3 regions of the Microbulbifer zhoushanensis genome follow, and region 1 is predicted to be linked to each of the others. Evidence: predicted binding sites of a transcription regulator. Region 1 holds the regulator's gene; each other region holds the start of a gene.
What was found. The regulator sigma-54, encoded in region 1, starts transcription at its own class of promoters, with help from an activator protein. The targets are predictions, from matches to a motif close to TGGCACANNNNTTGCNNT.
Positions count from the first base shown of each region.

Region 1 (5,126 bases):
TGACGTCGCACTGGATGCCGCTTTCGCGTAATTCATCGATAACCCGGGGTGCCTGTTGCACGTCCTGCCAGAGGTTGCGGGCATCGATCCCCAGGGCCAGCCGGGCGCTCTCCACACGCGGCTGCTCCTGGACCCTGCGCACGAGCTCCGGCAGCAGGCTGGCGGGCAGGTTGTCGATACAGTTGAAGCCGACGTCTTCCAGCAGTTGCAGGGCTGAACTCTTGCCGGAGCCGGAGCGGCCGCTGATGATCACCAGGCGCATAAGTTTCGAGGTCCGTTTCGTAATGTTTGATCGACTGCCGGCCGTTTGCTACCTGCCCGGGCAAGAGCGACCGGCGGGCTTCCGGTCGCATTGGCCAATGATCCGCCATTGCGGCGTCCGGCACAACGATAACGGATGTTTGTGAAGGATCGCAGTGGGACGGCGCTGGTGTGCTTCAGGCTGCGGCAGCGCTGTCGATGGCCAGGGCGTAGAGCTCGTCGCTGGAGTCCGCCTGGCGGAGCTTCTCCCTGACCCTGCTGTCGTTAAACAGGGCGGCGATTTCCGCCAGGGTGTCCAGGTGTTCCTGCTCCGCGTTTTCCGGCACCAGCAGGGCGAATAGCAGGTCGACCGGCTGGCGGTCGGCAGCATCGAAATCGATCGCCGGCTCAGTGGTGCACAGTACACCAATGGCCTCCTGGCAGCCCGGCAGGCGGCAGTGGGGGATGGCGACACCATCCCCGATGCCGGTGGAGCCCAGCCGCTCGCGCGCGATCATCTGGTTGAAAATCGTGTCTGCGTCCAGGTGTGGATACTGCTCGGCTATCGCCTGGGCAATATTCAGCAAGAGCTTCTTTTTGCTGCTGCCCGCCACCCGGCAAAGGCTGAGGCTGGGCGAGAGTAATGCTTCCAATGTCATAGCTTAACGATGGGCTCGCAACTTCTCTTTGTGTTTTATCAGCTGGCGATCGAGCTTGTCCGTGAGGGCGTCAATTGCCGCGTACATATCATCCGCTTCCGAATCCGCAAAGATCTCCCGCCCATTGACGTGAAACAGTGCCTCGGCGCGCTGTATTTCTTTCTTTTCCATTGACAGGGTTACCTGTCCCGTCGTGATCAGGTCATTGTGGTGGGAGAGTTTATCCAGTTTTTCGAGACAATAATCGCGAAGGGCTGAAGTCACTTCCAGGTGGCGGCCACTGATGTTGACTTGCATGGAATTCTCCTGTTCGAGTGCATCGAAAGCGCGGTTTGAACCGGCAGCACCCCCTGTCAGGGCGGCAACCCTACTAGGAAGTACGCCAGATTGGAAGGATACACTCAAACTTGAGGTATTGGTTGCGGGCCGCGTGGGATTGCATGCCCGGCAAGTGGTGGTGACCGTATTTTTCGATGGGGTCAGGTTGCGCCGCTAGGGCCCGGTTGGCGGGGCCTGCAGTGGTCTCAGATCAGGCGCTTGCGCTCACTGGAAGAGGGTATGCCCATGGATTCGCGATATTTGGCGACCGTGCGGCGGGCAACCTTGATTCCCTGGTTGGCCAGCTCCTGGGTGATCTTGTTATCGGACAGGGGCTTGCGTGGCTGCTCGGCGTCGACCAGCTTGCGGATCAGTGCGCGGATCGCGGTAGACGAGGCATCCTCACCGGAATTGGTGCTGACGTGGCTGGAAAAGAAGTATTTGAGCTCAAAGACCCCGCGGGGTGTGAACATATACTTTTGCGTGGTGACCCGTGAAATAGTGGACTCGTGCATGCCCACGGTTTCAGCAATATCCGCCAGCACCATGGGTTTCATTCCCTCGGGGCCCTGCTCGAAAAAGCCCTGCTGTTTCTCGACGATGCTCGAGGCCACCTTGAGCAGGGTCTCATTGCGGCTCTGCAGGCTCTTGAGGAACCAGCGTGCCTCCTGCAGGTGATCGCGCAGGAAGTTGTTATCGGCGGAGTTGTCCGCGCGTTTGATCATGGAGGCATAACCGGCATGGATGCGCAGGCGCGGGGTGGTTTCCGGGTTCAGCTCCACCTGCCAGCGTTGCTGGCGCCGGGTTACGATCACATCCGGTACGACATATTGCGGCTCATCGCCGCCAAAGGCCTCGCCCGGGTGCGGGTTGAGCGACTGGATCAGCCGCATCACTTCACCCAGTTGGGCCTCATTCAGCCGGGTGCGGCGCCCCAGCTGGCGAAAGTCGCGTTTACCCAGCAGGTCCAGGTGCAAGTCGACGATGGCCTGGGCCTCGGCGAGCCAGGGGGTCTCGGCGGGCATCTGCAGCAGCTGCAGCAGCAGGGACTCGCGCAGGTCGCGCGCCGCACATCCGGCGGGCTCAAACTGCTGGATGGTTTTCAGGACCGCCAGGATTTCATCCTCACCGACCTCCAGCGCCTCGGCCAGCTCCGCCAGTGGCGACTGCAGGAAGCCCCGGGTATCGATCGCGTCGATCAGGGTTTCAGCAATCAGTTTGTCGTGCCGGGAGAGTGGGGTGAGGTTCAGCTGCCACAGCAGGTGGTCGTGGAGGCTTTCGGAGGTGGCATTGCGCTGCTCCAGCAGGTTGTCCTCGCCGGTCGGGCCGCTGTAGCTGCCACCGCTGTAGATGTCATCCCAGTGGGTATCGACCGGCAGGTCGTCGGGAATGTCGTTGTTCCATTCGCTCTCGCTCGCGGCATCTGTACCGGATTCGCTGGCGCTGGCCGTGCGGTCATCGGGCCCGGGGGTCGGGTGATCCTCGCCCTTGGCCTCATCCGCGGAGGCTTCATGTTCGCCATGCTCCCCGGTATCGGTCTCCAGCAGCGGGTTGCTGTCCAGGGCCGACTGGACCTCCTGTTGCAGGTCGAGCGTCGACAGTTGCAGGAGGCGAATCGCCTGCTGCAGCTGCGGGGTCATCGTCAGCTGGGTGCCGAGCTTGAGCTGGAGGGATTGCTTCATACAGGGTAGAGAACCGCTAGAACGAAATATTCTTCCGAATTTCGATAAGGCGGCAGACTAACCTGCTGTGGGCGCGATTACAAGCAATAAGTGTGCCGAAAATGATGACCGTATTGCCTCCGCCGGCGATGGAGGTGACAGATATGCAGATTGCCCCCTCTGCCTAGGACGGTTTTCGGCGCCCGGTCCGCATCAGATGGTGAATTCGTGGCCCAGGTAAACCTCGCGTACCTGCTGGTTGGAGAGCACCTCATCCGGTGCGCCGGCGGCGATGATGTGGCCTTCGCTGACGATATAGGCGGTCTCACAAATGGACAGGGTCTCGCGCACGTTGTGGTCAGTGATCAGGACGCCAATGCCACGCTGGCGCAGGTGCTGGATGATCTGCTTGATATCGTTGACCGAAATGGGATCGACGCCGGCAAAGGGTTCGTCGAGCAGGACGAATGCCGGATCGGTGGCCAGGGCTCGCGCAATCTCCACCCGGCGTCGCTCGCCGCCGGACAGGGACATGCCCAGGCTGCCGGAGATGTGGGTGATATTGAATTCGTTCAGCAGCTCATCGGCCCGCTCCTGCCGCTGCGCCCGGGTAAGGTCCTTGCGGGTCTCGAGGATGGCGAGAATGTTGTCGCGGACGCTGAGGCGGCGAAATACCGAGGCCTCCTGCGGCAGGTAGCCGATGCCCTTGCGGGCCCGGCCGTGCATGGATAACCGCGTGATGTCTTCTTCATCGATCAGCACCTGGCCCGCGTCCGCGCGCACCAGGCCGGCGATCATGTAGAAGCAGGTGGTTTTGCCGGCCCCATTGGGGCCCAGCAGGCCCACGACCTGGCCGCTCGATACGCTGACGGATACGTCCCGTACGACTTTGCGCTTCTTGTACTGTTTGGCGAGGTGTAACGCCTGTAGCGTTGGCATACTGAATTCCTGCTGGGCGCGAGATGCCGTGGCGGCATCCCGCGCTGGATCTGGGGATTGCGAGGCGCGGCCCCGGTGGGAAGGGGTTACTGGCCTTCCGTCGAATCCTTGTTATCTTCTGCGCTGTCGGCCGGGGCTGTCCCTTCGGGCTTGCGCTCCGGTTTCCAGATCATCTCGACCCGGCCGTCGCCAGATTGGCCCTGGGCCTGCATTTTTTCGCTGTTGAGGTCATAGTCGATCCGCTCTGCGGCCAGGGTGTTGCCGTCACGGTCCACGTGGGCGTTGCCAGTCAGCTGCAGTTCGTCGGAGTTGACCTTGAACTCGATGCGGCGCGCGCGGGCCTTGACCAGGTTCTGGCTCTGTTGCATCTGTTGCTGGAAGTGGGCCGGATTGCCGGTGGCGATGACGCGGCGGATCTCCCCTTCCGGGTTGCCGTGTACTTCCACGCGATCGGCGCGGATCTGCAGCGAGCCCTGGGTGATGACCACGTTGCCGCTGTAGACCGACAGGTTCTTGCCGCGGTTGGCTTCCAGTTTCTGCGCATTGACCTTGACCGGCTGTTGGCGGTCGGCCGGCAGTGCTGTGGCGTGCATTCCCTGCAGCAGTAGCGTAGTAGCTGCCAGGGCGCACAGGAAGTTATTGAGTTTCATAGGTGCTTTCCACCTCGGAGAGTATCTCTACCCGGTCTTGTTTCAGGAAGGCGCGCAGGCCTTTTCCCTGCGTCCGGTTCGGGCCGGCGGCAATAGTAACAAGTTTGTCTGTTTCCGCGTATTCCTGGCGGGGCTTGATGGTGATTTTCTCGGTATCCAGTACGATGCCGCCGGGCTCCGGGAGTTCATTGATATGCACGTCGCCGCGCAGGACCACCCGTTCGCCATTGTTAAAGGCCACCCCGGTCCGTGACTCCGTGCGCCACTTGGGTTGGTCTCCCTGGAAAAACAGGATGCGTGGCTCCTTCAGGTTGGCGCGGTCACTGCGGGCATACTGGAAGAAAGTAATCCGCTCCGCGTCCACCCGATAGGCCAGGTTGCCCTCCAGGTTAAAGTGGCGTGTGCGTGCATCGCGGATCACCAGGTCCGGGGCGCGTTTGTGCTGTTTCGGGGTCGGGCGCTTGCCCAGCAGCTCCGGGGGTGGGCTCTCGGCGAACCAGGCGGCGACGCTGATCAGGGCCACGATCACAAACAGGGGGAGCCAGGTCCGCATCAGTACTCCCCGATATACGGTGCCAACGCGGCGGCGAAGGTGCCCTGGACATGCATAATGCGGTCGCAGACCTCGCGTACTGCGCCTTCACCGCCGCGGCTGCTGG
Region 1 covers NZ_JAJSAO010000004.1:207,197-212,322, reverse strand. The annotation lists gene rapZ (RNase adapter RapZ) at 1-262, opposite strand, end outside; gene ptsN (PTS IIA-like nitrogen regulatory protein PtsN) at 438-899, opposite strand; gene hpf (ribosome hibernation-promoting factor, HPF/YfiA family) at 903-1,196, opposite strand; gene LVD10_RS09605 (RNA polymerase factor sigma-54) at 1,424-2,899, opposite strand; gene lptB (LPS export ABC transporter ATP-binding protein) at 3,092-3,817, opposite strand; gene lptA (lipopolysaccharide transport periplasmic protein LptA) at 3,904-4,467, opposite strand; gene lptC (LPS export ABC transporter periplasmic protein LptC) at 4,454-5,020, opposite strand; gene LVD10_RS09585 (KdsC family phosphatase) at 5,020-5,126, opposite strand, start outside.

Region 2 (5,126 bases), on a different contig from region 1:
CGGACTTCCGGCGCCTCCGGGTACCGGCGGCTGCCTTCCCGGGGGAGTGCAAGTCGCCAGCGCCCAGTGGCCATGGGCCTCTGGTAGTCAACAAGGGCGTTAACCCTGTGGGGAGTCGAACCCCAGGCTTTCGCCTTTACCGGATAAGTCGTGTAGTGGACGACGTTACTCTGGCAGGAGTCGAACCTGCGACCGGCCGAAACTATCGGCTGCTCTACCTCTGAGCTACAAAGTAGTGTTCAGGTAATTGCCCCGGCAGGTACACAGCAAGCCAGGGGCTCCTGTGCCGGGCTGGCGTTGTGAACCAGCTCCGCATGCCGGGCCATTGGCCCAAACTCTTTTACTGCCACCTGCGCATTGCAGGCGGCCAGTGTTCTCACGCGGGCACATCCCCTGTGCCATTTTTCATCCCTGGTTTCGTCCCTGGGCGTATCCCGCTGTCAGCACCTAACGTGCTTGCGTGCTGTCCGGCACACTGACGATCCAGGCGTGCCCGCCTTCCCTGTGCACGCTGATTTCCATCCCGGTGAGCTGCCGGATCACCTCGATATTCGTTAGCAGGTGCTGGCTCGGCGCCAGCGTCCTGAAACGGCCGCCCCTGCCCAGCACCATCGGCAGCAGCAGCTGGTCCGCCAGGTGTTCGCCCACCGGCACCCCGGCTTCCATATACCGGTTGAACTCCTTCACCGCGCGGCCCGCAACCCGCTCCGACGACAGCTGCTTCTCGCCCACCACCTCAATCACTTCGGTAACGTGCTCGGCGTACACCCGCAGCGAGACGATATTGCCCGGCCCGAATGAATCCACCTGCCGGCGCTGGAGCTCGTCCGCCGCCCAGTCGCCCTTGCTGGCGATATGCCGCAATTCCCTGTCTGCCACGTGGCCCGGAATCTGTGCCGAGGTCACCAGCGCCTCCTTGCTTAGCACGGCGCCCCGCTCCAGCAGAGCCAGCGGCTTCAGTTCACCCACCGGGTATATCCGTGCCCGCCACCGGCCGCCGCCGGCCGGGTAAAAGCCGAACCTCTCCAGCTGCACCTCGGCCCGGTAACCCATCTGCGCCATCACCGGCAGGAAACCGGCCTGGATAAAATCGAAGCTGGGCGCCTGTTTGTTGTGGGTGCCGCCCTCCAGGCAGACCTCGCTCACCCCGTCCGCCAGCAGCAGCGGCAACAGGATGGTCTGGAACACCAGGCTGGTGCTGCCGGCGGTGCCAATGGCAAAACGGTATTCGCCAGCGTTCACTTTGCCCGGTTTGAACGTCACCTCGGTGGAGCCCAGCTCGTCCCCCGTCACCTGCGCGCCGGAAATCGCCTGGGCCGCATGCAGGCACACCAGGTGCTGCCGCATCAGGCCCGGCTTGCGGCGGCCGGCGCGGATATTCCTTATCCGCACCGGCTCTCCCAGGCAGGTGGACAGAGTGAGCGCGGAGCGGAAAATCTGTCCGCCGCCCTCGCCCTGTGATCCATCAATGGTATGCATGGTCCTATCCTTTCACGCAGACGACCTGCTTCAGGGTGTACACCACTTCCACCAGGTCTTTCTGGGCGGCCATCACCTTCTCGATCGGCTTGTAGGCCGCCGGGGTTTCATCAATCACGCCGGCATCCTTACGGCATTCCACATCGGCGGTCGCCTGCAGGTGCTCTTCCAGCGACACCAGCTTCTTGGCTTTGGTGCGCGACATCACGCGGCCCGCACCGTGGCTGCAGCTATAGAAGCTGTCCGCATTTCCCAGCCCGCGGACGATGAAGGAACGCGCGCCCATACTCCCGGGGATAATTCCCATCTCGCCCTCGCGGGCGCGCACTGCGCCCTTGCGGGTAACCAGCACGTTTTTGCCGAAGTGGTGCTCGCGGGACACATAGTTATGGTGGCAATTCACCGCCTCCATGCGGGCCTCGAACTCCATCCCCAGCGCCGCCTTCACCGCGTCGATGGTGCGGGCCATCATTACCTCGCGGTTGATGCGGGCAAAGTTCTGCGCCCACTCCACCGCTTCCACATACTGGTCGAAGTGTTCGGTGCCTTCCGGCAGGTAGCTCAGGTCGGTATCCGGCAGGTGGATATGCCAGCGCTCCATGTCCTTCTTCGCCATCTCGATAAAGTGCGTACCGATGCGGTTACCCACACCGCGGGAACCGCTATGCAGCATCAGCCAGACGCTGTCGTGCTCATCCAGGCACATCTCGATAAAGTGGTTACCGGTCCCCAGCGTACCCAGGTGGTTGATGTTGTTGGTGTTCTTCAGCACCGGGTGCTTTTCCTGCAGCACATCGAACTGCGCCGCCAGCGGCGCCCAGGCCTGCATCACATCGTCCGGCAGGCTCCCCCAGGCGCCCTTGTCCCGGCTTCCGCGCGCCCGCGAGGAACGCCCGTGGGGAACCGCCCGCTCGATGGCGGAACGCACACCCGCCAGGTTGTCCGGCAGTTGCGACGCCTTGAGGCTGGTGCGCACCGCCATCATGCCGCAGCCGATATCCACACCCACCGCCGCCGGGATCACCGCGCCGAGTGTCGGCACCACGCTGCCGATGGTGGCACCCTTACCCAGGTGCACGTCCGGCATGGCCGCCACCCACTGGTGGATAAACGGCATGCGGGAGATGTTCTTCAGCTGCTCCCTGGCCTCAGCTTCGAAGGGCACGCCGACAGTCCACGACTTGATCGGCACACCACCGTCCTGCATTACTTCATAGGCTTGCTGAGTCATTGTTCCTTTCCTTCTTCTTCCATCCCGGCTTTTCTGTTCGGCTGCCGGGTTCGTGCTTGCTTATGTGTAGCCCCTGTATAGCGAGGACAGTGCCAACTTTTGCCAGCGTGCTGAAAAAACTTTTAACCCGTTGATTTAAATAAAGAATTTTTCTTCATAAAGCGATTTCCCGCCAGCGGCCACCATCATCGAAGCGCCACCGATCTATCTTTTTTGATAGCTGGATAATATATTTGATAACCATGAAAACAGTTGCCATCAGTATTCTCGGCACCACCATGGACCGGCGCGGCAAGGGCGATAAGCGCTGGGACAAGTGGCGGCCGACCGTTTCCATGTGCCAGCACGAAGACCTGTTGATCGACCGGCTGGAACTGCTGTTCGACAACCACTCCCAGGGCCTGGCCAACCAGGTCACCGAGGACATCGCGCTGGTATCGCCGGAGACCGAGGTGGTCCACCACAAGGTGAACTTCCCTGACCCGTGGGATTTCGAGACGGTCTACAGCCAGCTGCTGGATTTCGCCCGCGGCTACCAGTTCCGCCCCAACCGCGAGCGCTACCTCACCCATATCACCACCGGCTCCCACGTGGCGCAGATCTGCCTGTACCTGCTGACCGAGGCGGGCTACCTGCCCGGCAAGCTGCTGCAGACCTCCCCCGCCCGGCGCGACAGCGACGCGCCCGGCCAGTACCAGGTAATTGACCTGGACCTGTCCCGGTACGACCAGATTGCCTCGCGCTTCCAGAAGGAACACCAGGAAGGCACCGTCTACCTGAAGGGCGGCATCCAGACCAACAACGCCCCTTTCAACCGTATGATCGAGCAGCTGGAGAAAGTCTCCATCCGCTCCAACGCGCCGATCCTGATCACCGGCCCCACCGGCGCGGGCAAGACCCAGCTGGCCCAGCGGGTGTACGAACTGCGCAAGCAGCGCGGCAAGCTGGAGGGACGGCTGGTGGCCATCAACTGCGCCACCCTGAAAGGCGAGAACACCATGTCCGCCCTATTCGGCCACAAGAAGGGCGCCTTCACCGGCGCCACCGCCGATCGCGCCGGCCTGCTGAAGGAAGCCCACAAAGGCCTGCTGTTCCTGGACGAAATCGGCGAGCTGGGGCTGGACGAACAGGCGATGCTGCTGCGGGCGATCGAGGACAAGCGCTTTATCCCGTTCGGTTCCGACCGCGAGGCCAGCAGCGACTTCCAGCTGATTGCCGGCACCAACAGGGACCTGGCGCAGAAAGCCAGGGAGGGCAGCTTCCGCGCCGACCTGCTGGCACGGATCGACCTGTGGACCTACGAACTACCGTCCCTGCGCGACCGCATCGAAGACCTGGAGCCCAATGTCGATTACGAACTGGAATCCTTCTCCAACAAGGCCGGGCACCTGGTGAGCTTCAACAGGGCGGCGCGGGAAAAGTACCTGGCCTTCGGCCGCTCAGCCGACGCCACCTGGGCGGCCAACTTCCGCGACCTGAACGCCAGCATCACCCGCATGGCCACCCTGGCCGATGGCGGGCGCATTACGGTGGAAGTGGTGGATGAAGAGATCCGCCGCCTGAAGCACAAGTGGCACACGCCCGCGCACAGCGGCGAACATGCCCGCAGTGCAGTGGAGAGCGTACTGGGCAGCGGCAGCAGTGCCGAGATGGATTACTACGACCAGCTGAAGCTGGCCGCGCTGATTGATGTGTGCCGGCGCTCCAGCTCCATGGCGGAGGCCGGGCGCAAGCTGTTTAATGTGAGCCGGCAGGCGAAGAAGTCGAGCAACGACTCGCACCGGGTGAAGCAGTTGCTGGCAAAGCATGACTTGCGATTTGAAGACCTGCGTACTTAGTGTACGCCGGGTGGCGAACTGCAATGCCCGTGCAACAGCCCTCCACCATTAGCGCCACCATGGAGCGCTTATCGCGACTACAATCCTTGAGAAGACAACAGGAGACGGGCATGGATGTCAGAATCCTCGCCGGTGTCATTCCTCTGGCTCCATTCATACTGGTCGGCACACCTTTCGTGTTGGGCGCCTTCACCCATTCATACAGCCCCATCCTATACGTGGCTATTGCTGCTTTTTTGATGGGCCTATTGGGCATTGCAGGCATTGTACTGGCAAGCATGGAGAATACCTACAGGAAACCGGGTAGAGCTCGACTGGCGGTCCGCTTTCTCATGTGCGGTGTTATTTCGGCGGTAACTGCCGGGGTCATTTATGGAGCTAATACGCAGAATCAACTGATCACAATTTTTGTGGGTGCGAACCTGCTCTGCCCGGTGATAGTTGGGGTGGACTCGATTAGGAGGTTACGAGATTCGATGGCACGACACTCTGAGGGACAAGTGGTATAGGCGCGGTAATCTCTGGCACACCAAGCTATTCTTGTGTAGTTTAATTAAAGCCTCAAAGATCGAATCATG
Region 2 covers NZ_JAJSAO010000010.1:3,710-8,835, reverse strand. The annotation lists tRNA gene LVD10_RS17350 (tRNA-Thr) at 166-235, opposite strand; gene rtcA (RNA 3'-terminal phosphate cyclase) at 448-1,479, opposite strand; gene LVD10_RS17340 (RtcB family protein) at 1,484-2,710, opposite strand; gene rtcR (RNA repair transcriptional activator RtcR) at 2,953-4,548, shown strand; gene LVD10_RS17330 (hypothetical protein) at 4,659-5,057, shown strand.
Region 2: LVD10_RS17340 (RtcB family protein) is a predicted target of sigma-54. The motif match lies at 2,788-2,805, and genes of this name have one in related genera.

Region 3 (5,126 bases), on a different contig from region 1:
GGCCTACGACTCGGACGAGCTGGTTACCACGCACCCGATCGAGCTGCCAGTGGCTAACACCGCAGAAGCCTTTTCCAACTTCGATGGCATTACCTACGGCAAGGGCGGCTCGGTCCTGAAGCAGCTGCCATTCTACCTGGGCAAGGAAGAGTTCCAGCAGGGAGTGAGCAATTACCTGAATGAATATGCCTACGACAATGCCACGCTACAGGACTTTATGGGCAGCCTGGGCAAAGCGGCGGACAAGGACCTCGGGGACTGGACCCGCGCCTGGCTATACCAGCCGGGGGTTAACACCCTCAGCGCCAGCTTCCAGTGCGAAAACGACAGGATCACCGGGCTGACCCTGGAACAGACAGCGCCGGACGAGTACCCGGTACTGCGGGACCAGCGCATCCAGCTGGGCATCTACCGGATGCAGGACGGCACCATGAGCCGCGTGGAAGCCATACCCGTAACCTATAGCGGCGCCTCGACCCGGGTAGAGGCTGCCGAGGGCCTGCCCTGCCCGCAGATTCTCAACCCCAACGACGAGGACTGGGGCTATGTAAAGGTGGAGCTGGACCCGCAGTCTGTCGGGCAGCTTTCACAACATATCAATGCGATAGAGAGCCCCTTCACCCGCCTGATGCTGTGGCAGAACCTCTATGGCAGCGTACTGTCCGGCAAGATGCCCCTGGGCGAGTGGATCAGCTTCGCCCTGGAAAATGCCGCGGCCGAGCAGGATATCAATGTGATCCGGGCCATCAGCGGCCACCTGGCATCCGCCCGGGATTATTTGCATCGCCTCGATATTCCCCGCGAAGAACGTGACCAGCAACTTGCCGCAATCGAGGATTTCGCCTGGGAGCAACTGAATGATGCTCCCGCCGGCAGCGACGAACAGAAAACCTGGCTCGGTACCTTTACCCGGGTCGCCCACACCGAGGCCGCCCTCGACAACGCCCGCAAGCTCCTTGATGGCGAGCTGGCCATCGATGGGCTCACCATCGACCAGGACAAGCGCTGGCAACTCATCGTACTGCTGAACCGCCACCTGCACGGTAATTACGAAGCATTGGTTAAGTCCGAACTGGAAAGGGACAACACGGACCGGGCCCGCAATAGCGCGATTACCGCGGAAGCCATACGACCCACTGAAGACACAAAGCAGCGATGGCTGGATAATATCCTCGGGCAGCGTGACCAGTACAAGTTGAGCCAGATCAAGGCCGCGACGGGGGCACTCTTCCCGGCAGAGCAGCTGGAAATCTTCGACAGATTAAGCCAACGTGTCCTCGGAGCAGTCCCCGGAGTGAACGCGGAAGCGGATACGCTGTATAACAAGGCCTTCGCCCAGGTATTCCCGATACTCTGTAATGAAGCCGGCGCAGAGAAGTACCGCAGGGCGCTGGACAGCAATCCCGGTCTTATGCCAACACTGAAAAAGGTAATAATGAACCGCCAACAACAAAGCCAGCGCTGCATCGCGATGAAATTCTAGAATACCCAACAGTGCTTATGATACTGAGACCCCCTCACCATGGATCATGCCTGGGGTCTCCCACCATAATGATCAATGGAAACTTTGCACACTGAATACAAGGAATTAAATAATGAAAAAAATCAGACAACGCAAGTTCTTACAGGGAAGTCGAGAAGTTGAAATTCTGGACAAATCCAGGGTCCGGGTTAAATACAGAACCCTCAGGGCAAGTAAAGAGGAGACCTTCAACCTCTTCGACCTTGACACAAAATACGACAGGTACATGCAAAGACCCTACCGTTACCTGGTCCTGAGCTTGATCCTGTTTGCATTGGGGATATTCATACTTGCTAAAGACACCACCCCCAACGACCTGACCGGGGAGTATATTGCGCTATTCTCGGTACTGTTTCCCGCGTCGATGTTTTTGGCCGCATTCTTTTACAAGACGGTAAATCTGGTCATTGTGAAAAACAGGCATAATGGCGCACCGGCAATTATATTGTGGCAAAACTCACCCAGCAGGGAAGCCTGCGAAAACTTCCTGGAGTCCCTTGAGACAGAGATAGATAAACTGAAACTAAACCCGGAAGCGAGTCCCGAGCAGAAGATTCTCGCCTGTAAACAAGCCCTGGAGCTTCTGCTCTCAACCGATGCCCTTTCCGGAGAGGAGGCCAATGAGATTTTCGACCGCGTAAAGAAAAGCTTCTCTACCAAGAAGAAGGCTCAACTTTACACAGTAAGTTAGTGCCTGTAGCCAAATCGAACCTCCTCGGCTCTAACCTGTTCTGAAGACTGCAAGGACTGAATGAATCTCAGAGGACAGGTGCGCACCAACTCGGTGCGCCAGAAACACTATAAATACGCACAGACCGGCCAGGGGCAAGTGAGTTCGTAAATCAGCTATTGCACTTCCTGGCCGGCCACGCTTTCTGGAAGGTATTGGCATAGAGCTTGCTTTGGTATTGCCAGGCTCGCCGTGATTCCGCGGCTTGCTGTAACAACCAGTTTCCACAGACGACGGCGTCTTCTCCCCGGGCCTCTTGGCCCCACGGGGTGAAGGCGCCGTTTTTTTTGGCCTGCAGAATCAGCCCATGGCTTTAAGTGGAAACACCCATAACCAGATTCCAGGGGCAAAAACATGGCTTATCTACTTCCAACCGAATTTGCGACCAAAATGGTCGACGCTGGCGAGGCTAAAATTTTCATGTCCACCCGCGACACCCTGATCCGGGCCTATATGGCCGGGGCCATCCTGGCACTTGCAGCGGTGTTCGCCATTACCATTACGGTGACGACCGGCAACCCGCTGATCGGCGCGGTGCTGTTCCCGGTGGGCTTCTGCATGCTTTACCTGATGGGCTTTGACCTGCTGACGGGGGTGTTTGTGCTGACCCCCCTGGCGTGGCTGGACCGGCGCCCCGGGGTGACCGTCAATGGGATCCTGCGCAACTGGGGACTGGTGTTCCTGGGCAATTTTGGCGGGGCGCTGACCGTGGCATTTATGATGGCCTTCGTGTTTACCTACGGCTTCTCAGTCGAGCCCGGTGCAGTAGGGCAGAAGATTGCCGGCATCGGTGAGTCCCGCACCGTGGGCTATGCGGAATACGGTGCCGCCGGCTGGTTTACAATCTTCCTGCGCGGCATGCTGTGTAACTGGATGGTCTCCATGGGCGTGGTGGGCGCGATGATCTCCACCCACGTAAGCGGCAAGGTGCTGGCAATGTGGATGCCGATCATGCTGTTCTTCTTTATGACCTTCGAGCACTCGGTGGTAAACATGTTCCTGTTTCCATCGGCCATTATCATGGGTGGTGGCTTTTCTGTAGCCGACTATTTTCTCTGGAACGAGATCCCCACTGCACTGGGTAACCTGGTGGGTGGCCTCGCCTTTACCGGGCTCACGCTTTACAGCACCCATGTACGCACGGCCCCGGCTCGCAGCCTTGATTCCAGTCCAGAGCCGGCCGCCGCCAGCTGATTCCCTGCTGCTCTACTATGGAAAGCTTGAAAGCCCGGCCGCCAACAGCGGCCGGGCACTCCCACAGGGATACCCCCGGCCAACTACAGGTCGCGATCGGCCAGTACAGCAGCGCCGGGAGGAAAGCGCATAACCAGGACTGCCACGGCGCAACCGTTCCCCGTGCCGCGCAACTGGTGGTCAAGGGAATTGCACTGGCCCTGGCGGATGGCATCAGTAGCAGCCGAGTAAGTGGTATTGCCAGCGAGACCGCAGTAAAAGCGTTCCTGGCCGACTACTACTGCACCTCGGAGGCCTGGTCTGTGCGCGCAGCCGGGACCCGCGTGATCTCCGCCATTGACGCGTGGCTCGATGCCCAGACCCGTGCAACGCAGTTCCGCTACCAACGCGACCACGGCTATGTCTGCACTTTTGCCGCCCTGGTACTGCGAGGGCGGTCGGCACACCTGTTCCACCTTGGTGACAGCCGGATTTACCGCCTGCACCAGGGTTCCCTGGAACTGCTCACCAGTGATCACTGCAAGTGGGCAGCTGGCGGGGAACGCCACCTGAGCCGTGCCCTTGGGGCTCGAGACCGGGACCAGCCGGACTACCGGCAGTTACCGCTGCAGGAGGGCCAGCATTACATCCTGGCCACCGACGGCCTCTATGAGCATATATCGCCACAACAGGTTATCGAGCGGCTGTCCGACCCGCAGGCCAACCTGGACCAGGTAGCGCAGGCGCTGGTCGACGCCGCGCAGCTCAATGGCAGCGCAGATAACCTGACCATCCAGATAGCCCGTATCGACCAACTGCCCGGCGAGGGCGCCAGACTGTTACGGGAAAAGGCAGAACAACTGCCATTACCCCCCATACTGGGACCGGGGGAGCAACTGGATGGCTTCCGCATCGAGCGCCAACTGCAGATATCCGCGCGTAGTCACGCCTACCTGGCCACAGACCTCAAGTCAGGCGCTCACGTATTCCTCAAGACGCCCTCAACGGAACTTGGCGGGGATCGGGCTTATCTCGAGCGACTGCTGATGGAAGAGTGGGTTGCGCGCCGGGTGCGCAGTACGCACCTGCTGGCCGCCGCAGCGATCGACCGGCAGCGGCGCTATCTCTATACCGTCAGCGAGTATATTGACGGCCAGACACTGGCCCAGTGGCTACGGGACAACCAGCGGCCAGACCTCGAGCGTGTGCGGGATATTACCGAGCAGGTGGCACGCGGCCTGCGGGCCCTGCACCGGATGGAAATGCTGCACCGGGACCTGAAACCCGAGAACATCATGCTCGACCGCAGTGGCACAGTAAAACTCATTGATTTTGGTGCCGTGCGAATCTCCGGGCTGGAGGAGCTGGCCGGCGCCAGTGGCGGCAACGAGCTGCTGGGCACTGCGCTGTACGCAGCCCCCGAGTGCCTGCTTGGGGAGTGCCCCACCACTCGCTCTGACCTCTACTCCCTCGGCGTACTCACGTATCACATGTTATCCGGTGCCTTCCCCTATGGCCCCAGGATGGCACGGGCGCGCACAGTCACAGAGCAAAGGCGACTCAGCTACGGGAGCCTGGCTAGCGACAACAGCGCCGTCCCCCGCTGGGTGGATGCGGCTATCCGCCAGGCTGTCCACCCAGATCCATTCAGGCGCTATGCCCACCTGTCGGAATTCGTCCACGATCTGCGCACCCCTAACC
Region 3 covers NZ_JAJSAO010000003.1:552,064-557,189, forward strand. The annotation lists gene pepN (aminopeptidase N) at 1-1,483, shown strand, start outside; gene LVD10_RS08615 (hypothetical protein) at 1,596-2,213, shown strand; gene LVD10_RS08620 (formate/nitrite transporter family protein) at 2,607-3,446, shown strand; gene LVD10_RS08625 (bifunctional protein-serine/threonine kinase/phosphatase) at 3,464-5,126, shown strand, end outside.
Region 3: LVD10_RS08620 (formate/nitrite transporter family protein) is a predicted target of sigma-54. The motif match lies at 2,409-2,426, and genes of this name have one in related genera.